DNA from 3 places in the Pseudomonas kitaguniensis genome. Region 3 is predicted to be linked to each of the others. Evidence: predicted binding sites of a transcription regulator. Region 3 holds the regulator's gene; each other region holds the start of a gene.

Region 1 (7,227 bases), on a different contig from region 3:
AATGGGCGAAAAACATGGTCTACATGGGCCGTGAACAAGCATGGGGCGCGGCGTTGGGCGCCGGGCTTGGCGCGGGTGTCGGCATGGCCAGCGGCGCGTCGAAGTTGGGCACGGCGGCGTTGAGCGGCGCGGGTTTCGCCGCTGGCATGAAGGTCGGGCAACTGGCCGAGATGTCGACGCCTGCGGCGATCCTCACGGTGATGGACGCCGAAAATATCGACGTGGGCGTGTTGCTCAAACAGGCTTTTGTGGAGGCCTTGGGCAAAACCTCATCACTCAAGGTGGTGGGTGACGATGAGCCGGCCGATGCGAACATTCAACTGACGGTGAGCGAGTGGGGCTTTCGCTTGACGCAGGGTTTCAGCAGCGTGGTGTACCCGACGCTCAGCGTGGTGGCGCAGATGGACCGCGGCGACGAAATGCTCTGGCGCACGTTTGAGACAATCACGCCGTTCAACGGCCAGAATGTTTACGGCTACACGCCGCTCGTTTATCGCACCGACCCCGAGGCGTTGCGCCGCGCGCTGACGGGCATCACGCAGATCTCCGCAAGTTACCTGGTGAAAGAACTCAAGTAAGGCTGCGTGTTTTTTGCGCAGGGCCCTGTGGCCAGCGAGCAAGGCCGCTACACTGGCCCCTGATTCTGCGGATAAAGGGGCTAACCATCGAAATGCTCGCTGCAAACGACGTAGCCAGCGACGAGTCGCTGCTTTCCCGCTACCGAGCCGGTGATGCTGCGGCGTTCGAGATTTTGTACGCGCGGTACCGCCAGGGCCTGTATCGGTTTTTGTTGTCGCTGAGCAACAAGGTTGAACTGGCCGAAGAGGTTTACCAGGAGACTTGGCTCAGCCTGATCCGCAGCGCCACTCAGCCACAGGGCCGGGCGAGTTTTCGTACGTGGCTGTTTCAGATTGCCCGCAACCGGCTGATCGATCACTGGCGCAAGCACGGCCTACACAACCCGTTGCACGACAGCTACGACGAGCAACTGCACGCCCAGCCCGACGCCAGCGCCGGCCCTGAGCAGCTACTGAGCCTGAGCCGCGACCAGGCTCGCCTCGATGCCGCGTTGCAAGACTTGCCCGAAGACCAGCGCGAAGTCTTCCTGTTGCGCCTGCACGGTGACCTTGAAGTGCCGCAAATCGCCACGCTCACCGGCGCCCCGCTGGAAACCGTAAAAAGCCGCCTGCGTTACGCCCAGCAGAAACTGCGCCGCCTGCTGGCCGAGGAGATGCCCGCATGACCGACTCCCGACACACCCCGGACCCCGACGACCTGCTCGTCACCCATTTTCGTCAACACGGCAGCGGCGAACCGCCTGCGTCCCTCGACGCGTTCATCCTCAACGCCGCCCGCCGCGAAGCGCCAGCGCCGCAGCCGAGCCTGTGGCAACGCTGGCTGCTGGCCTGCCGTCGACCGCGCTGGCAAATGGCATTTGCCACCGTCGCAGGCGTAGCGCTAATGGTTGGCATGCTGACACGCTCACCGGTGCCGCAACCGGAGCTGGCCACTGCTACCTTCTCCGCGCCAATGGCCCGGCTGGCCGTCGCACCCCACGTGAACGGCGCGCCGGCTAACGCGGAAATCGCCGCGTCGTTGGCGGATCAGCCCGCGGCAGCACTCAGCAAGCGCGCCCCGGTTGCATCGCCTTCGCTGGAGGAGGGCTTGCAGCAAATTGTGAGCCTGCGCCGGGCTGGGCAAACCAAAGCGGCGGATGAAAAACTGCTGGCGCTGCACCAGCGTTTTCCCAATGAAGACCTGCCGGCGCGGTTGGAAGCGTTGAAGCGCTGAGGCGGCGAGCCAGGCACAAAAAAGCCCCCGCACCGGATGCGGGTGCGGGGGCTGTTTTAGCGGCGGGTATCAGTGTTCCATCACTGCGCGGCTTGCCTACAGTTTGAAGCGCGAAACCACCGTGCGCATCTCTGCGGCCAACAGCGAAAGCTCTTCTGCCGTGATGGCGTTGTCTTCCACGCCTTCCATCAGCACGACGCTGCCGTTACGAATTTCAGTCACATTGCGGTTGATGTCTTCAGACACGGCGTGCTGCTGAACCGCCGCACTCGCAATCTGCGTGTTCATCCCGACAATCTGCTCAACCCCATCGTTGATAGCATCCAGGCTGTTCGACGCCTGGTCGGCGGACGCAATACATTCTTGCGCACGTTGCTCGCCCGCTTTCATTTGTTCCACGGCTGCCGAGGTCGCCACCTGAAGCTCCTGGATAATCCGGCGGATTTCTTCCGTGGAGTTCTGCGTGCGCGAGGCCAGGGTTCGAACCTCGTCAGCCACCACGGCAAACCCGCGACCTTGCTCACCGGCTCGCGCCGCTTCAATCGCAGCGTTCAGTGCGAGCAAGTTGGTTTGGTCGGCGATGTTGCGAATCACCTCAATCACGCCGCCGATCTGCTGGCTGTGCAGTGCAAGCGCCGAGACCTTCTGCGCGCTCAGTTGCACTTCGTTGGCCAGCGCCTCAATGGTCACGCGCGTCTCTTGCATCATCGCAAGCCCGGTGTTGGATGCCTGGCGCGCATGCTCGGCGGCATGCGCTGCGCCTTCGGTGTTTTGCGCGACGTCCGCGACGCTGGCGGTCATTTCGTTGATGGCCGTTGCGACTTGCTCGGTTTCCTGTTGCTGCACATTCATCGAGTGCTTGGCGCGATCGATCGACAAGCCCATGCGCGTGGACGCGTCGGACACCGAACGCGAACTGCGCTCGACCTGTGAAAGCGAATCGGCGAAGGCCTGAACCATCAGATTGAGGCTGGTACTCACGTCGGCCATCTCGTCTCTGCCCTGCACCGTGAGGCGCGTCGTCAGGTCGCCCTGAGCGATCAGCCGCGCGGCGTTGAGCACTGCGTTGATGGTGCTGCGCATGGCGCTGTAGATACCGCTGAACGCATACGCCAGCAGCAAGCCCATAAAGGCAAACATGCCCAGGATCAGCGACCGTTCAGAGGTTTTCTCATGGCTGCGTTGGTCCAGCGTGTCCATCAGAGCAGCTTGCAAAAGGTCCTGCGCCTTGTACAGCTCGGCAACCACCGCGTTGCCCTTGGGCAGCAAGTTCTGTACGCCGCTCAGGGTGTCGCTCGTTGAGCCCACCATGGCCTCAAGGTCGCTGCGGAAACTGTCGAGGTCGCGTAACGCATTAGTCACCGGTGCCTGGATTTTATCGGCGAGTACAGGCTCTTTACGACGAAGCAGGTTAAGACTCTGTTGCAGTTGCAGGCGGATCAGTTGCTCTTGCTTGAGCAACGACTGGATAACCAAGCGGTTGCCATCGCCCAACGGTTGCCCGTCACGCAGGCCGCTGGTCATGCCGCGCAGCTGCCCGACAATGTTGATCTGGCGCGGCAACCTCAAGGTACTTTGATCGATCATGAACAGCGATGCGAAATCCTCATCCAGCACCATCCCGGACGTGGCAGAGACGAAATAGACGAAATTCAATGTTTCCGTCAGTTGATCATTCCATTCGTCGAACATCTTCGCCTGGTTGGCATTGCCTTTGGCCTGCTCAATCAGTTTTTGTGCACCTGCCCGTAAACGCTGCACGCGATCACCGGTTTCCAGTTGCGCATTAAATTGCCTGTCAATGGTCGCCAGTTTGGAAAAAGCCTCTTCAAGCTTTGCCTGGTTGGCAGACAGGTCGGCTTGAGCGGTCTGGTCACCACTCAGCAACCGGTTAGTCAGCGCCCGCTGCAGCATGGACAAGCGCAGTACCGGCGTCACCTCCATCAGGTAGCGCTGGCCAAGCTGCTCCGAACTGATATTTTCAAGGCTGTCGTTGAGTTGATGGATGATGCGCCAGCCCAGCAACACCAGCGGGATCAGGACGATGATAGCCAGCAGGCCGAACTTGGTGGGGAAGCGTAGGCGGTTAGCCAGGTTTACGGCAGGAGTAAGGATGTTCATGGTTCTCACAGGCCCGGAATGGGACGGTTTGTTTGTGTTTTTGGGGTGAGAACGGTCCATTTTCTCGAGGTTGCCTGGCTCTTTTCGGCTTTCTCGGCTTTTCAACGTTTGAATGAAATTAATCGTTACATTTAACGTGTCGGCGTTGATGCTAAATACTTTATAAAAAGTTGTACAAATTTATATTTTTGTATAAGAAAGGATCTTTTCGAGAGCGGTGATGTCGCAATGGCATCATCCGTGGAGGCGTTGTGCATCAGGCGTCTTGGGAGGGATGCTCAGCAGATCTCAAGCTATCGCACATTCGTCCGATAATCTGAGGGTACGGTCACTGCCAGCGTTGACAGCCCGACCTTTGGGAATGGAACGCCTGGTGGGACTACCCCCCGAGCACGTAAAGGATTGCGAATGCGTACCCTGTTTAAAATTTGGCTGTCTGTGTTGCTATTCGGCCTGTTTTTTTACCTTCCCATGTATGTTATTTCGAACAATGCAATCAGCGCTGTCGAAGAACTTACGCCTAAAGATCTGATCCCGCTAACTGGCACTACCGCGCAAGACCCAGAGCGCAAAGAGCGGCTGTTGGCAAGCATGGGGATAGATACAAGCAGAGAACTTGAGGATGCGCTTGAGGACAATAAGTTGCTGTCCAACGTGGACATCCGCTACGTCGAGTCTGAGCAAGCCCACAAAATTTTTGCGGCAACAGGCATGAAGGTAGTTGAAGCCCGTGCAGAACTCGCGGGTGGAAAACACATCGCCCTGTTGTTTTCTGTAGCACCCAAACATTTTTTACGCAGTTGGGCCACCGTCACAGGGTTACTCGGTGTTCAGGTATCGGATGGGCAACACACGATCAACCTGGTCGACGGCCCTGCTGACGAAACCTATATTTGGATGCTGTTCGAAAAATCGGGCAAAGGCGGGGCTGAGTCCATACAGCGTCTGACCAACCGCTTTGACCTGGCTGTGGCCGGTATTAACGAGCGTGAGCGCGCAAAAAATGCCGCTGCCACAACGCCAACACAGACACTTGAAAGCCACACCGTCGCGGGCAACCCAAGTGCAGACAAAATCGTGATCTTTCAATACGAGGGCCAACCTGCCTATTGCGCTGACGAGGGGCAGGACGGTCCCAACTGTCGTGGTGACGCATCCGCATTCATCGGCCAAGGCACTTATAAAGACTATATGGATGAAGGCAGCGCGCTGTGCATTGCGGGCGAAGCCGGTTGCGTACTCCCTGACTACTTTCCTGCCGACGTGCGGGGCTAAACGGAGCTGGCCGTTATGAGCCCGGCACATTGAATGTGACAGGGATATTCATTCTCGGGTTGCCAGACAGGAGATCGTCTAAATGTTAGTTCACCGCGCGACTGCGCTGTTATTGCTGTTACTTGCCAACCATTCGATGGCCGCCAGTTTTGACTGCACTAAAGCTGGCAATTTTGCCGAAAAAGAAATTTGCCGTGATGGCTACCTGTCAGGCGTCGATAACATCCTTGCGGGGCGCTACAAGGCTGCCCTGAGCGCCACCGATCAGCCGGATGAGCTTCGCCAATCCCAGCGTGACTGGCTTGTTATTCGCGACCAATGCACCACACAGAAATGCCTGGATCAAACACTGGGTGCGCGTATCAAAGCGCTTGAAAACATTAAAAGCGCCGAAACAGGCAAGAAACTGGAGGCTGAGCGGCAACAGCAAATGGCCAAATCTTACGCTGAAGAAGCTGAAAGAACGCGCCGCGAAAACCAAGCTTACATAGCCCAAGAGCAGGCTTCTCAACAACGACGACAGGCCGCGCAACAGCAGGCTGTTAATGCTCAGCCGACGCCCCGTCAGACAGCCCCGCAGCCGCCAGCAAGTCAGGCGCCACAGAAAGAATCGCTATGGCAGCAGGTAGGCAACGTCGCATGGAAATGCGCGTTGCTGGCAGCAATCCTGGCGTCCTGCTGGGCGGTACTACGCCATCATCGGGAAGAGGCAACTATCTATAATGACTACACCGACGCCGCAATTACCAATGGTTTGCCAATCACCGGCTTGCTCATTGGCCTTGTTTGCGGCTGGTTAGGCATGCCTAAAGAAGTGTACCAAGTGTCTGTGGCCACCGGCGTGCTGCTGGCAGTCGTGTATGCCCTGTATGCCTCAGTGAAAACCAACCAAGGCGGCGTCAATATCCTACTGACCGTGATTGCCAAGCTGACCTTGGTGTCGGTGTTCTACATCGTCATGGGGCTGTTAATACTGTCGTTGTTTGGCACCGCCCGCAGAAAAGGTGAGTCGCTAACACAGGCCGAGGCGCGGCAACGCAGAGAAGCCAGGCAAAGCAGAGCCCACATAGTCGCAGCGTCATCGGGCTACAGCCTTTTAACAGCATGGCTGTGCCGTAGAGGTGAGTTCACGCCATTGTCTGAATGCCTGGAGTTTGGTCCGGAGCCGCAGGCTGTTTGAGGGTGTGTGTAGAGCGTGTGGCGCGGTGAAAGAGCGCTGAAGCGGTGGCTAGGGCGTGGGGGGAGCGGTTGCTTCGAGAGATGGATAGCGGGTAACAAGAGAGCCCGCACGAGGCGGGCTTCTTGGGGCGTTTCGTAGACCGTCAGAGACAGTCCGAAACCACTATATGGTGCCCCGGCGGGCTTCTTACTGGATCACTATCCATTTGAAAATAAAAGGTTTTTATTTCTGTTTTTAGGTCGGGGATACACGTAGGCAGGGTCCAGCCCTGCCTTGGCAACCTGCTGAACCTTATCCGAAGGTGCTAACGGGAGGCTGGGTCTGAGCCTTGAATGCTTTTTCTGCAGCCTTTCTACGGGTAGCAATGTCGCTAGCAAATGTTCTCAACTCGTTAATATGAATTTTTATCTCTGCTGGCGTTGGCCTATTTTCTGATAGAGATCTAGATTTATCGTGACCATACATCCAACTACTCGCAAGGGACATGTTAGTAGTTACTCGGTTAGCATCTGAAGGCTCAACTGTTATTTGACCTAGCCTAGTAGTTTGTACGCTGTTTCTTCCGCGGCTAACTATATCGAAGAAAAGGTCCTGCTCAATTGAAGACTCCCAAGCCTCCCTTAGTAGGCAGTAAAGCATTGCAGATTTTTTATTATAATTTGAAATATCCGAATCATAGAGATCTCTGAAGGTGTTTAACTCCTGCTCTAAGTTGTGCGCTCTGTTACTTGTGCTCATTCCACGCCAAGGTGCTTCTATATGGCAGAACCCAGAATCTTTACCATTTCTTCTGACTGTAAATGAAGAAACGGCAGGGCGTATGTTCTTACTTAAAGCCATTTCCGTGCACTTGCCATCGA
Region 2 (7,227 bases), on a different contig from region 3:
CCGTGTTCGTAGAAGTGCTATCAACAATGGCCATTATTTGGCACCCCTTATCACTGACCCAGGGTCAGGACCTTCTGCATCATGGTTTTGGCGGTGTTCATCATTTCCGCGTTGGTCTGGAACGAACGGCTGGCGGAGATCATGTCTGCCATTTCCTCGACCACGTTGACGTTGGGGTAGTAGACGTAACCCTTTTCGTTCGCAGCGGGGTGGTTAGGCTCGTAGCGCGCTTCCAGATTGCTCTGGTCTTCAACCACGCCGAGTACTTGCACGCCCTGGCCTGCGGCGTCCTGGCTCTGGAACAGCGAATCGCTGCCGCCGCTCTGGCCGCCCTGAAACATGGTGGCAAACACCGGGTGACGTGCGCGGTAGGTCTGGTCAATGCTCGAAGACACGGTTTCGGCGTTGGCGATGTTACTGGCGACGGTGTTCAGGCGCGTGGTCTGCGCGCTCATGCCACTGCCGGCAATATTAAAAACACTGGCTAAGGACATGGCTTATTCTCCACGCAGGGCTGACATCAGCCCTTTGAATTTGCTGTTGAGCAGGGTAAAGCTGGCCTGGAAGTTCACCGAGTTCTCGGCATAGGCCGATTGCTCCAACTGGGCATCTACGGTGTTCTGGTCGATCGATGGCTGCATCGGCGTGCGATACAGCAGCGACTCGTCACCATTGCTCAGGCCTTGCGCTTCGATATGACGGCTGTTGGTCATGTTCAAGGCGAAGGTGCCGTTCTTGGTCTTGTCTTGCTGGGCGGCGAGCACAGCAGAGAAGTCCAAATCCCGAGCCTTGTAGTTCGGGGTGTCGGCGTTGGCAATGTTGTTGGCCAGGACTTCGGCACGCTGGGCGCGGAAGCCCAAGGCTTGTTCGTGGATACCGAGCGCTTTATCGAAGCTGATGCTCATGGCGGAAACCTTTAGGCTGACCTGCTTTTCGTAACAAGCATCATAGCAAGGCGCATGCCAATGTCAGCAAAGCCCGTAACTCAAGGGGTTGCGCGGCGTTTGCCGGCGGCAATGCCAGAAAAGCGGCAATCGCTTTCCGCGTTGCGCCATTAAAGCGGCAATAACGCTTGCCGCTTTCACACCGGGCGGCAACCGGGGCGACGCAGTCACTGAAAACGCCGCGCGCTGTCGTACCGTCCGTCTGCACTGGTATTTATGACAGTTGTGGTGCCTGCCGCATCGGATGCCCTATTGGGCGGACATCCCTTAATTCGCAAGGAAGAGGCTTACCACGATGAATGTCCCAGCCCTCGGCTTCACATTACAAGACTCGGCACTGCCCATTCCAAACCTGAACACCAGTCTGCTGACGGGCAACTCTGCAGAAGTCATGTGCAGCTTCCCCTTACTGCCCATGGACTTTGTCAATATCAACATGATCAGCAACGTTCTGGGTGGCGACCATAACCAAAGCTTTTCAATTGCCCAAGGCGTGCCCTCACTCATTGCCCAGATACCCAGAGAACGTGTTGAAGCCAACGAGGGCAACAGCGTGCGGCTGCGGGTGAGCATCAGGCGTAGCGGGGTTTCCCTTAGTGCACCGGACGCCACCGTGACCATCAACCGGCGCCCGATAGTCATACCGCCAACGCCAGGCGTTGTGTGGGATTTCAAAGACGGTACTTTCCAGGGCTGGGTGGCCCAGGGCAGTTACACGGGCGGCGTGTTGCGTATTGTGGGTGGACGGGTAGTCGCTGACGTACCCGACAGCCAGCTTGCCAAGTCCCACATCATTACCCGAACCATTTTGGTGACCGCGGGCCGCACGTACGATTTCGCCTTTGATGCAAGCGCAGGCGACCCCGCCGATGGCTCAATGGTTTTCCTGACCCTCAACGGCAGCCGAATCGGCGCGACTGTTCAGAACATCAACCTGACCCAGCAGTCCGGGAGCGGGTCGTTTGTCGCCACAATGACCGGCAACGTCACACTCGGCCTGTTCAACGATGCCGTTCCGCTAGGCCGACATCGCCTGTCGCTGGGCAATATCAGCATGACACAAAGGCCCTGAGTACACGCTGCTAGAGTTTCGCCAAAAAAAACGGGAGGCCTTCAAGGGGCCTCCCGTTTTTATTCAGTGCTATTACTTGGCCTGGTAAATGATACCCGGGCTGCACTGCACCATCTGGTAATGATCCGGCAACCCGTTCAATGCTTCAGAAGCACCGAGGAACAAATAACCACCGCGCTTGAGCGTGCCATGGATACGCAACAGGATGTCTTTCTTGACCTCTGCCGAGAAGTAGATCAGCACGTTGCGGCAAAACACCATGTCAAACTTGCCCAGACTGGCGTAGCTGTCGAGCAAGTTGAACGAGCGAAACTCCACCCGGCTCTTGATCGGCGCCTTGACCGCCCAACGCCCCGCCCCTTTAGGGTCGAAGAAACGCTGAAGGCGCTCCTGTGACAAACCACGACCGAGCGCCAGGCTGTCGTACTCGCCGGTCTTGCAGTTGGTCAGCATGGTGCCGGACAAGTCAGTGGCGACAATTTGCGCACCCGCCTTCAACTGGCCCATGTTGGTTCGCTCGAACTCATCGATGGACATCGAAATCGAGTACGGTTCCTGCCCCGAAGAGCAGGCGGCCGACCAGATACGCAGACGCTGGCCCGGGCTGGCCTTGATGGCCTCCGGCAGCACTTTGCTCTTGAGCACCTCGAAAGGGTAGGTATCGCGAAACCACAGGGTTTCGTTGGTGGTCATGGCATCGACCACCATTTCCTTGAGCCCGCTGCGCGGCTGGCTCTGGATGCGCTGCACCAACTCGCCCAGGGACTTGATGCCCTGCTGCTCCATGAGTTTGTTGAGGCGGCTGGATACCAGATACTGCTTGTTTTCACCGAGCAATATGCCACAGGCTTTTTCCAGGAAGACCCGGAATTGTTCGAAATCCAAATTACCCGTAGACAATGATACCGCCTCTTAAATCGTGTGACCGCCAGGGGAATTCCCCTTAGCCGTGATCTGCTGCCTTGATCCGGTCGACTACCCGGGATGCCAGGTCATCAGGGCGAAATTTGGCCAGGAAGTCATCGGCACCGACTTTCTTGACCATCGCCTGATTGAATACACCTGACAACGAAGTATGCAGGATGATGTGCAACTTTTGCATGCGTGGATCGTTGCGTATCTCGGCCGTCAGCGTGTAGCCGTCCATTTCCGGCATCTCGATGTCAGAGATCATCATCAAGAACTCATCTTCCGGCTTCTTGCCTTCATCCACCAGCTTGCGCAAATAATCCAGCGCCTGGCGGCCATCATTAAGCGCCACCACTTCGACGCCAACGGTTTGCAGGCAACGGGTCACCTGCTTGCGCGCCACCGAGGAGTCATCCACCGTCAGCACACGCAGCGATACCGCCTTGTGCGCCGTTTCGGCATCCACCACGCCTACCGAGATGGTTTCAGAGGTGGGCGCGACTTCGGCGAGGATCTTCTCCACGTCGATAATTTCGACCAACTGGTTATCCACCCGTGTCACCGCCGTGAGGTAGTGGTCACGCCCGGTGCCCTTGGGCGGCGGATGGATCTCTTCCCAGTTCATGTTGACGATGCGTTCCACCGAGCGCACCAGAAAACCCTGGGTCTTGGTGTTGTACTCCGTGATGATCACGAACGGGTTTTCGCGATCCTGCAAACCCGCCGAACTTGTGGCCAGGGCCAGGTCAAGAATCGGGATGGTCGCGCCACGGATGTTCGCCACGCCACACACCACGGGGCTGGATTTGGGCATGATCGTCAGCTTGGGACATTGCAGCACTTCCCGCACTTTAAACACGTTGATGCCATATAACTGTTTGCCATCCAGGCGAAAAAGCAACAACTCCAGGCGATTCTGCCCCACCAGCTGTGTGCGCTGGTTTACTGAATCCATTACACCTGCCATGCCATGACTCCTACGCTAAAACTTAGGCTAGACCTAAAGTGAAGCGCGTACCCACCACTAAACGGCACGAGCTTTGCTGTTGTTTTGATATTTAGTTGGCCATGAACCTTAAAATGACAGTTTCTCGACGCCCTCGCCTTCCAACGTTCCGCAGACTGCTCTGCGTCTCGCTGGCGTTGCTCGCCTTGGGCTCGGGCATCACGGCCCGCGCAGATAACGCCACCTTGCCTGATCTTCTTATCGGCGTCACTCAAGGCTTTCTTGAGTTCACTGTAGAAGATTATCTGGCAACCACCCAGACGCCGGGGCGTTATGAGATTCAAGTGAACCAGTTGGACCCGCGTTTGCGCATGCCGCTGTGCGACAAAGAATTGACAGCCTCGCTCGAAAGCCCCGCCCAGCCCATCGGTCGGGTCACGGTAAAAGTGCGCTGCGAGGGCGCCTCGCCGTGGACCGTGTTTGTGCCGGCGCAGGTCAAACTGTTCCGCGACGTGGTGGTGGTGACGCGGCCGTTAAAACGCTTGGGCATCATCGGCTTCGACGACATAGGCTTGCGCGAACGCGATATCAGCCTGATCAACCAAGGCTACCTGACGTCGGTTGACCAGGCCGTGGGGCAGAGATTGACCCGACCAATGGTGGCCGATCAAGTCATCACGCTGGTCCACCTGGAACAGGCCGAAGTGATTCGTAAGGGCGACCAGGTGGTGATTTCCGCCAGCAGTGGCGGGCTTACCGTAAAAATGCCGGGGGAAGCGCTGTCCAACGGCGGCATGAGCGAACAGATCAGGGTTAAAAACCTCAACTCCAACCGGGTGATCAAGGCGCAAGTTACCGCGCCAGGGCAAGTCGAGGTAGCGTTATAGTCACTGGCGCAGGACGCCTGCTTTTCCTACACTGTGCGCCATAGATGCGTACGTGCAGGTTTATTGTCAATCGAGCCTAAAGTTTGTCCGGGTATGGCCGAAAACATGGCAAGCGTCCAAATACCCAGAGGTTTTTTATCATGGTCATTGATTTCAGTCGTTTAAATAACGCCCCGGCTTTGCCCGGCAATACGCGTACCAGCGGTGCCAAGGACAGCGTAGAAGCCAAGTCGCAGCCAGCGCCTGCCGCCAAGGCAGAACAGGCCAGCGCCAGCCAAAGCGGGGAATCGGTTCACCTGAGCAATGAGGCTCAACAGTTGCAGAAGGTCACTGACTCGCTGCGCGATCAACCTGTCGTCAATAAAGCCCGTGTGGCCGAGTTGAAGCAGGCCATCGCCGATGGCAGCTATAAAGTCGACAGCAACCGTGTAGCCAGCAAGCTGCTTAACTTCGAAGCCACGCGCTAGGCAAATGCCTGCGCAGGGCTTTTGGACGCTTAAAACCCAAGGCCAGCCATGCACCACGACGAACATTTGCTTCAACTGATCATTGATGATCTGGCGCCGACGCAACATTTGCTCGAGCTGCTGAAAGAAGAGTCCCTGGCCCTGCATGGCCGGGACATGCGCTTGCTGGAAGATATTCTGGCGCACAAGCAGTCGCTGATTGTGCTGCTCGAGCAGCATGGCAAAAAGCGCAGCCAGATTCTCGTCAGCCTCGGCCTGCCGCCCGATCACGATGGGCTTGCACAGCTGGCCAGCCATTCCTCGGTCGGCGACCAGCTGCTGGCGCAAAGCACCGCACTCAATCAGTTGCTCGCCCAGTGCCAGGAAGCCAACCTGCTCAACGGTCAGTCTATCCAGCTGCAGCAAGCCACGACCGCCAACCAGTTGCGAATCCTTCACGGCGGAGAGCCCCCGGCCCTTTACAACGCCCAGGGTTCCACCTCGCGGCTGGTCAAACCAAGCACCCGTAGCCAAGCCTGACACCGGTTTACAGCGCGCCCTATCCAAAGCGCGCTACATGCTGGCAAAATGCCGGTTCTTGCGTGTAGTCGTATTTTGTCTGGAGATGGAAGAACCGTGTTCAACGCCCTTAATGCGGAAGATGCCCCGCAGCCACCCAAGGTGCTCACCACGCCTCTGGAAATCGCCAGCACCTTGCGGATGCTGCAAGAAAGCCATGACCCACTGATCATCACGTTCCACGAACGCAGCCAGCGCTTTCAAAGCTATTTGGTGGACGTTGACAGCAAAACGCTGACCCTGGACGAGATGATCCCGCGTGACGGCGAACGCCATCTCGAAAATGGCGAACCGTTCCGCATCGAAGGCTTTCACGACGGCGTGCGTGTGGCCTGGGAAAGCAACGGCAAGCTGGCCATCAAAGAAAAAGATGGCCAACGCGTCTACACCGGCAGCCTGCCCGATGAAGTGGTCTACCATCAGCGTCGCAATGCCTTTCGCGCTGCACTGAAGCTGGCCCAACTGGTCAACATCGAGATGGGCGGCGAAAAGATCAAGGCACCGGTCAGCGGCAAACTGCTCGACATCTCTGCCACCGGCTGCAAATTGCGCTTTGAAGGCGACATTTCCGATCGCCTGCAACTGGGCCAGGTCTACGACCGGTTTATCGCCGCCCTGCCCTTCGGCAGCATGACCACCTCTGTCGAACTGCGTCACCTGCACTTCGAAGACCGTATCAACATCACGTTCGCCGGCGTGCGCTTCCACAACATGAGTGGTTTGGTGCAGCGCCAGGTAGAGCGGTTTGTGTACCAGTTGCAGCGTGAAGCGCGACGTTTCGACAAAGACGACGATTTTTAACGTTTAAAATCGCGGCAAAAAAAACGGGCGGATCCTGATGGGATCTGCCCGTTTTTGCGTTCAGGGGCGCGCCCTGCTCAAGTCATGCGGATGCTCGTCCGGGCCCAGCGGCTCCGGCGGCCCTTCGAACAGCGGCTCATCGGCCGGTGGCTCAGGTTCGGCTTCAGGCTCGGGTTCGACTGGACCCTGCATTTGCTCCTGCACGATCGCCTCGTCCACGCGCGGGTCAAGGCACACCACCAGCGGCGAGCTGGACATGCTGTCGGGCATCGCAACGTGGTGCAGCGGCGCATCATCAACCTGATGCAGGTTGGTCACCGCCTTCGGCCGAATACGCCACACCAGCACCAACCCGCACAGGCTGAAAAACACATACAGCATGTGGCTGCCAAACAGCTTCATGGCAACGCCGGCCAACAGCGGCCCGATACTCGCACCCACGCCGTACGTCACCAGCAACATGGCCGTCAGCGACACCCGGCGATCACCCTCAACATGGTCGTTGGAGAACGCCACCGCCAGCGGGTACAGGCAGAACTGCACCAGCGAACACAAGAACCCGGCCACGAACAACACTTCCAGCGGCACCTTGGTCAGCACGGCCAACGGCAACGCCGTCACCGCCAGGCACAACGCAAAGCAA
Region 3 (7,227 bases):
TTGGCGATCAACCCCGGCCAAGTGTTCGGCACGCTCAACGGGATAACCGCCAAAGATCCGGCTTTTGGTTTGGAAGCGGTGTGGATCGAAATCAGCCAGCGCAGCCAGGCGCAGTCGCTCGGTTACACGGTGGTGGACGCCAGCACCGTGGTCGCTACCCACCTCAACCAGATTCTGTACAAGCACTCGCACGAGCTGATCGGCCACGAGGAAGTCCAGCAATTAATGGGCTTGCTGGCCAAAGCGTCGCCAAAACTCGCCGAAGAACTGGTGCCGGGCGTGCTGTCGCTGTCGCAGTTGCTTAAGGTGCTGCAGGCCTTGCTTGCCGAACAGGTGCCAGTACGCGACATTCGCAGCATTGCCGAGGCTATCGCCAACAATGCTGCCAAGAGTCAAGATACCGCCGCGCTGGTAGCCTCGGTGCGCGTCGGTTTGTCCCGCGCAATCGTGCAAAGCATTGTGGGGGTTGAGTCTGAGCTGCCTGTTATCACCTTGGAGCCAAGGTTGGAACAGATATTGCTCAATAGTATTCAGAAGGCAGGACAAGGCCAGGAAGAGGGCGTCCTGCTGGAGCCAAGCATGGCTGAAAAGCTGCAGCGTTCGTTGATCGAAGCCGCACAGCGCCAGGAAATGCAGGGCCAACCGGTGATACTGCTGGTGGCCGGCCCGGTTCGGGCGATGTTGTCGCGGTTTGGACGTTTGGCAGTACCGAATTTGCACGTTTTGGCTTATCAGGAAATTCCTGACAATAAGCAAGTGACTATCGTCGCGACAGTAGGGCCCAATGGCTGAGGTAGTGGGTTATGCAAGTTAAGCGTTTTTTCGCCGCCGATATGCGTCAGGCCATGAAACTGGTTCGTGATGAGCTGGGCGCCGATGCCGCGATTATTGGTAACCGCCGTATTGCCGGCGGTGTCGAGCTGACGGCTGCCCTGGATTACACACCTCAGGCGCTGGCGCCGCGCGTGCCGAACATGGAGCTCGAAGACGAGTTGCGCAAGACCGCCTCGCGTATCGTCTCGGCCCAGGCTGAGCTGAGCATGCGTGGCGACAGCGATACCACCACCAACCGTCAGTTGTTCGCCGGCCTGCCGCTGACCGCTGCCGAGCCGCTGGTTGAGCCGACGTTCAAAGAGCCGCCGCGTCCTGCTGCGCCAGCGCCGGCTGCCGCCGTTGACCAGCGCGCGCTGGATTCGATGCGGTTTGAACTGAATGGCCTGCGCGAGCTGCTCGAAGTACAGCTTGGCTCGCTGGCGTGGAACCAGTTGCAAGGCAGCAAACCGCAACAGGCTAACCTCTGGCGCCGCCTGCAACGTATCGGCCTGTCTGGCCCGTTGTCGCGTGACCTGCTGGCGCTGACCACCTCCATTGAAGAACCTCGCCAGGCTTGGCGCATGTTGCTGGCGCACTTGGCGCGCATGATCGTTACCCCGGAAATCGAGCCGTTGGAAGAGGGCGGTGTGATTGCCATGGTCGGCCCTGCCGGCATGGGCAAGACCACCACCCTGGCCAAGCTGGCGGCGCGTTATGTGCTTAAGTACGGCGCGCAGAATATCGCGCTGGTGAGCATGGACAGCTACCGCATTGGTGCCCAGGAACAGCTCAAAACCCTGGGCCGCATCCTCAATGTGACGGTCACCCATGTCGACCCGGGCCAGTCGCTGGCCAACGCGCTCGACCCGCTGCTGCGCAAGCGCGTGGTGTTGATCGATACCGCCGGCCTGCAAGCCAGTGACCCTGCGTTGCGCATGCAGCTTGAAAGCCTGGCCGGTCGCGGCATCAAGTCAAAAAATTACCTGGTGCTTGCAACCACCAGCCAGAAACAGGTTCTTACCGCTGCGTACCATAGTTACAAACGCTGCGGCCTGGCGGGCTGCATCCTCACCAAACTCGACGAAACGGCGAGCCTGGGTGAAGTGTTGAGCCTGGCCATCAGTCATGAGTTACCGGTTGCTTACCTGACCGACGGGCCGCGGATCCCGGATGATTTACATCTGCCGCGCCGTCATCAGTTGGTCAGCCGCGCAGTCAGCGTGCAAATGCAAGAAGAGCCTAGCGAGGAAGCGATGGCCGACATGTTCGCCGACCTCTACCACAACCCCGCAAAACGGGTTGGTTAAGGCAGGATGAACACCGTGAAATGTATCTACATCGATGGTCTGCAAGCGATTCACGCGGCCAAGCCATGTAGCCTGCGTCTAAGCAAGACAAGGTAAAGAAATAAAATGGGCAGCATGCATCCCGTACAGGTGATCGCGGTGACCGGCGGCAAAGGTGGCGTCGGAAAAACTAACGTGTCAGTGAATTTGTCCCTGGCCCTGGCAGAGCTTGGCCGTCGCGTCATGCTGCTGGATGCTGACCTGGGGCTGGCGAACGTCGACGTTCTGCTGGGGCTGACACCCAAACACACGCTTGCCGACGTGATCGAAGGCCGATGTGAGCTGCGCGATGTGCTGCTGCAAGGCCCCGGCGGGATTCGCATCGTGCCGGCCGCCTCCGGCACACAGAGCATGGTGCACCTGAGCCCGGCGCAGCATGCCGGCCTGATCCAGGCGTTCAGTGACATTGGCGACAACCTCGACGTGCTGGTGATCGACACCGCTGCCGGCATCGGCGAGTCCGTGGTCAGCTTCGTGCGGGCCGCCCAGGAAGTATTGCTGGTGGTGTGCGACGAACCGACGTCGATCACCGACGCCTACGCGCTGATCAAGCTGCTGAACCGTGACTACGGCATGAACCGCTTCCGCGTGCTGGCCAACATGGCCCAAAGCCCGCAGGAAGGGCGCAACCTGTTCGCCAAGTTGACCAAAGTCACGGATCGCTTCCTGGATGTCGCCTTACAATACGTCGGCGCAGTTCCCTATGACGAGTGTGTGCGCAAGGCTGTGCAAAAGCAGCGTGCAGTCTATGAAGCATTCCCTCGTTCGAAGTGCGCTTTGGCGTTCAAGGCGATTGCCCAGAAGGTCGATACCTGGCCGCTGCCCGCCAACCCGCGCGGGCATTTGGAGTTTTTCGTCGAGCGATTGGTGCATCACACGAGCGCAGGTCCGGTGCTATGACATCCAGCGGCTACAACCTTTACAAAAAGTCGGCACGTGACAGCCAGGGCGAGTTGATCGAGCGCTATGCGCCCTTGGTCAAACGCATTGCTTACCACTTGCTGGCACGCCTGCCTGCCAGCGTGCAGGTTGAAGACCTCATCCAGGCCGGCATGATCGGCCTGCTCGAAGTGTCGACCAAATACGACGCGAGCAAAGGCGCGAGTTTCGAGACGTACGCGGGTATTCGTATTCGCGGCGCGATGCTCGATGAAGTGCGTAAAGGGGATTGGGCGCCGCGTTCGGTACACCGCAATACACGCATGGTCAGTGACGCAATTCGCTCAATTGAAGCAAAAACCGGTCGTGACGCTAAAGATCATGAAGTTGCGGCCGAACTCCAATTGAGTCTCGATGATTATTACGGGATTCTGAACGATACCTTGGGCAGCCGCCTGTTCAGTTTCGACGACCTGTTGCAGGACGGCGAACACGAAGGGCTGCACGAGGACGGCGCGAGTGCTCATCTCGAACCGTCGCGCGACCTGGAAGATGAACGTTTTCAGGGTGCGTTGGCTGAAGCAATTGCCAATTTGCCGGAGCGTGAGCGGCTGGTGTTGGCGCTGTACTACGACGAAGAGCTGAACCTCAAGGAAATCGGTGAGGTCCTGGGGGTCAGCGAATCGCGTGTCAGCCAACTGCATAGCCAGTGCGCGGCCCGCTTGCGGGGGCGATTGGGAGAGTGGCGCGCGCGCTGACAGGCAGTGTGGGGACACTGCAGCGCAACCAGGCGAAAGGTGTAACGCCTTTCGCGGATTCGTTCCGTGGTGCCCCGGCAGTCCTTTTTGTGTAACGCCTGTTGATTGAAATGGCGCGTCCAGGTGCTGGGCGCGTTTAAGACTGCTTGGAGGTCGAATTGGACAAGAACATGAAAATCCTCATCGTTGATGACTTCTCAACGATGCGGCGGATCATAAAAAACCTGTTGCGTGACCTTGGGTTCACAAACACGGTCGAGGCGGATGACGGCATTACGGCGATTCCGATCCTCAACAGCGGGAGCATCGACTTTCTGGTAACCGACTGGAACATGCCAGGCATGACCGGTATCGACCTGCTGCGCCATGTGCGCGCGGACGAAAAACTGCGCAGCTTGCCTGTGTTGATGGTCACCGCCGAAGCCAAGCGTGAGCAGATCATTGAAGCCGCTCAAGCTGGGGTCAACGGTTACGTGGTTAAGCCATTCACTGCACTGGCCTTGAAAGAGAAGATTGAAAAAATCTTCGAACGAATCGGTCAGTGATGCTGCCACGGGGGAGCTATGGAGCATAAAGAAACGTCACTGGGCGACTTTGAGTCGACCCTGAAAAAGCATGCTCACCAGTTGGTCGACAGCCTTGAAAAAGGCCACTTCGGCGACGCGGTGCAGTTGATCCATGAGCTTAACCAGACCCGTGATCGCGGCCTGTACCAGGAAGTGGGCAAGCTCACGCGCGAGCTGCACAGTGCAATCGTCAATTTTCAAATTGACCCGCACATGCCCCAGGCTGAAGAAATATCACAAATTACCGATGCCACAGAACGCCTGTCCTACGTGGTCAGACTGACTGAGGCGGCGGCCAACCGCACCATGGACCTGGTTGAAAACGCCACGCCCCTGGTCAATGGCATGGCCACCGAAGCGCAAGCCCTCAGCGTTGACTGGGGCCGTTTCATGCGTCGGGAACTGGGTGCTGAAGAGTTTCGTGAATTGGCCCGCAGGGTCGACGGGTTTCTGACGCGCAGCGAACAGGAAAGCCGTACGGTTTCCAGCAACCTCAATGACATTCTGCTGGCCCAGGATTACCAGGACCTCACCGGTCAGGTGATCAAGCGTGTGACCCAATTGGTCACCGAGGTGGAAAGCAACTTGCTCAAATTGGTGCTTATGGCAGGCCAGGTTGATCGTTTCGCCGGCATCGAACATGACCGCGAATCGATCCTCTCGGAAAAAGATCCACAAAAACATCTCGCCAAGGGTGAAGGTCCGCAGATTCATGCCGATAAACGTGAAGACGTTATGTCAGGTCAAGATGATGTTGATGACCTGTTATCCAGTTTAGGCTTCTAAGGAGCACCCACATGAGCTTCGGCGCCGATGAAGAGATCCTTCAGGATTTCCTTGTAGAGGCCGGCGAAATTTTAGAGCAACTGTCCGAACAACTGGTCGAGCTGGAAAGCCGACCGGATGATGCGAACCTGCTCAATGCAATTTTTCGCGGTTTTCATACTGTAAAAGGGGGCGCCGGCTTCCTCCAGCTCCATGAGCTGGTGGAGTGCTGTCACATCGCCGAGAACGTTTTCGACATCCTGCGCAAGGGTGAGCGGCACGTCGACTCGGAACTGATGGACGTGATTCTCGAAGCATTGGATGCGGTCAACGGCATGTTCAGTGAAGTGCGCGAACGTGCGCCGATCACTGCGGCTACCCCGGAACTGCTGGCCGCCCTGGCGCGCCTGGCAGAGCCTGCCGACACCACGGCTGCGCCGGTGGTGCAAGCGCCAGAGCCTGTGGCTGAGCCTGAAGCAGACGTGACGGACAGCGAGTTCGAGCAACTGCTCAACTCCCTCAGCGCGGTCAAGGCTGAAGCTGAAGCGCCACAAGCGGCTACTGCGCCTGCCACTGCGTCTGCAGCGCCGACCAGCGAAGACATTACCGACGCTGAGTTCGAATCGCTGCTCGACCAGTTGCACGGCAAAGGCCAGTTCGCGGCCGACGCGGTGGCGCCACCTGCCGCCCAGTCGCAAGCGCCTGCTGCTGCTCCTGCCGCTGCCAGCAACGAGATTACCGACGACGAATTCGAAGCGTTGCTCGACCAACTGCATGGCAAAGGCACGTTTGCGGCCGAAGCCTTGCCGGAAGTCGCCGCCACGGCCACGGCACCCGCTGCCAGTGCAGCTGCCAGTGCGCAACCGGCGGGCGATGGGTTGATCTCTGATCACGAATTCGAAGCGTTGTTGGACCAGTTGCACGGTAAAGGCAAGTTCACTGAAGTGGCCCCGGCCGCAGCAGCGGCAGCCGGTGCAGCCACGGCAGCCGCTGCTGCACCGGTTGCCGCCAAAGCGGCGGCGCCGGTTGCGGCCAAGCCAGCTCCGGCACCTGCGGCTGCGGCTGCACCTGCACGCGCCGCAGCCGCGCCGGTTGCCGAAAAACCTGCCAGTGAAGCCGAAACCACGGTGCGCGTTGATACCGCGCGCCTGGACGACATCATGAACATGGTCGGCGAACTGGTGCTGGTGCGTAACCGCTTGGTGCGTTTGGGCCTGAACAGCGGCGACGAAGCCATGCAAAAGGCCGTGTCGAACCTCGACGTGGTGACGGCTGACTTGCAGACCGCGGTGATGAAAACGCGGATGCAGCCGATCAAGAAAGTCTTCGGCCGCTTCCCGCGATTGGTTCGCGACCTGGCACGCCAGCTCAAGAAAGAGATCAACCTGGAACTGGTGGGTGAAGAAACCGACCTCGACAAAAACCTTGTCGAGGCCCTGGCCGACCCGCTGGTCCACTTGGTGCGCAACGCCGTCGACCACGGCATCGAAACCCCGGAAGAACGCGAGGCTTCGGGCAAGTCGCGTGGCGGCAAGGTGATTCTGGCGGCTGAGCAAGAGGGCGACCATATTCTGCTGTCGATCACCGATGACGGCAAAGGCATGGACCCGGCGATCTTGCGCAATATCGCGGTCAAGCGTGGCGTGATGGACAAGGACGCCGCCGACCGCCTGACCGACACCGAATGCTACAACCTGATCTTCGCGCCGGGCTTCTCGACCAAAACCGAGATTTCCGACGTGTCTGGCCGTGGCGTCGGCATGGACGTGGTGAAAACCAAGATCAGCCAGCTCAACGGCTCGATCAATATCTACTCGACCAAGGGCCAGGGCTCGAAGATCGTCATCAAGGTGCCGTTGACCTTGGCGATCATGCCGACGCTGATGGTGATGCTGGGCAACCAGGCCTTCGCCTTCCCGTTGGTCAACGTCAACGAGATCTTCCACCTCGACCTGTCGCGCACCAACGTGGTGGACGGCCAGGAAGTCGTGATCGTGCGCGACAAGGCATTGCCACTGTTCTACCTCAAGCGCTGGCTGGTTGCATCGGCCAAGCATGAAGAGCAGCGTGAAGGCCATGTGGTGATTCTCTCGGTGGGCA

What was found. Region 3 encodes FliA, which starts transcription of late flagellar genes. Its sites were predicted from a motif close to CTAAAGTTTNNNNNNNNNNNGCCGNTAA; they were not measured.
Region 1: ACOZK9_RS14010 (methyl-accepting chemotaxis protein) is a predicted target of FliA. The motif match lies at 4,049-4,076, and genes of this name have one in related genera.
Region 2: flgM (flagellar biosynthesis anti-sigma factor FlgM) is a predicted target of FliA. The motif match lies at 4,835-4,862, and genes of this name have one in related genera.

The regions. Positions count from the first base shown of each region.
Region 1 covers NZ_JBLZPT010000009.1:145,673-152,899, reverse strand. The annotation lists gene ACOZK9_RS14025 (hypothetical protein) at 1-578, shown strand, start outside; gene ACOZK9_RS14020 (RNA polymerase sigma factor) at 671-1,243, shown strand; gene ACOZK9_RS14015 (hypothetical protein) at 1,240-1,791, shown strand; gene ACOZK9_RS14010 (methyl-accepting chemotaxis protein) at 1,888-3,912, opposite strand; gene ACOZK9_RS14005 (hypothetical protein) at 4,321-5,187, shown strand; gene ACOZK9_RS14000 (lysozyme inhibitor LprI family protein) at 5,270-6,367, shown strand; gene ACOZK9_RS13995 (AAA family ATPase) at 6,659-7,227, opposite strand, start outside.
Region 2 covers NZ_JBLZPT010000003.1:101,901-109,127, reverse strand. The annotation lists gene flgD (flagellar hook assembly protein FlgD) at 1-34, opposite strand, end outside; gene flgC (flagellar basal body rod protein FlgC) at 51-494, opposite strand; gene flgB (flagellar basal body rod protein FlgB) at 498-905, opposite strand; gene ACOZK9_RS05925 (carbohydrate binding domain-containing protein) at 1,240-2,016, shown strand; gene cheR (protein-glutamate O-methyltransferase CheR) at 2,089-2,916, opposite strand; gene ACOZK9_RS05915 (chemotaxis protein CheV) at 2,960-3,892, opposite strand; gene flgA (flagellar basal body P-ring formation chaperone FlgA) at 3,994-4,758, shown strand; gene flgM (flagellar biosynthesis anti-sigma factor FlgM) at 4,899-5,225, shown strand; gene ACOZK9_RS05900 (flagella synthesis protein FlgN) at 5,274-5,744, shown strand; gene ACOZK9_RS05895 (flagellar regulator YcgR PilZN domain-containing protein) at 5,841-6,584, shown strand; gene ACOZK9_RS05890 (MFS transporter) at 6,645-7,227, opposite strand, start outside.
Region 3 covers NZ_JBLZPT010000027.1:56,001-63,227, forward strand. The annotation lists gene flhA (flagellar biosynthesis protein FlhA) at 1-792, shown strand, start outside; gene flhF (flagellar biosynthesis GTPase FlhF) at 804-2,120, shown strand; gene fleN (flagellar synthesis regulator FleN) at 2,226-3,059, shown strand; gene fliA (RNA polymerase sigma factor FliA) at 3,056-3,796, shown strand; gene ACOZK9_RS23900 (chemotaxis response regulator CheY) at 3,967-4,341, shown strand; gene ACOZK9_RS23905 (protein phosphatase CheZ) at 4,360-5,148, shown strand; gene ACOZK9_RS23910 (chemotaxis protein CheA) at 5,160-7,227, shown strand, end outside.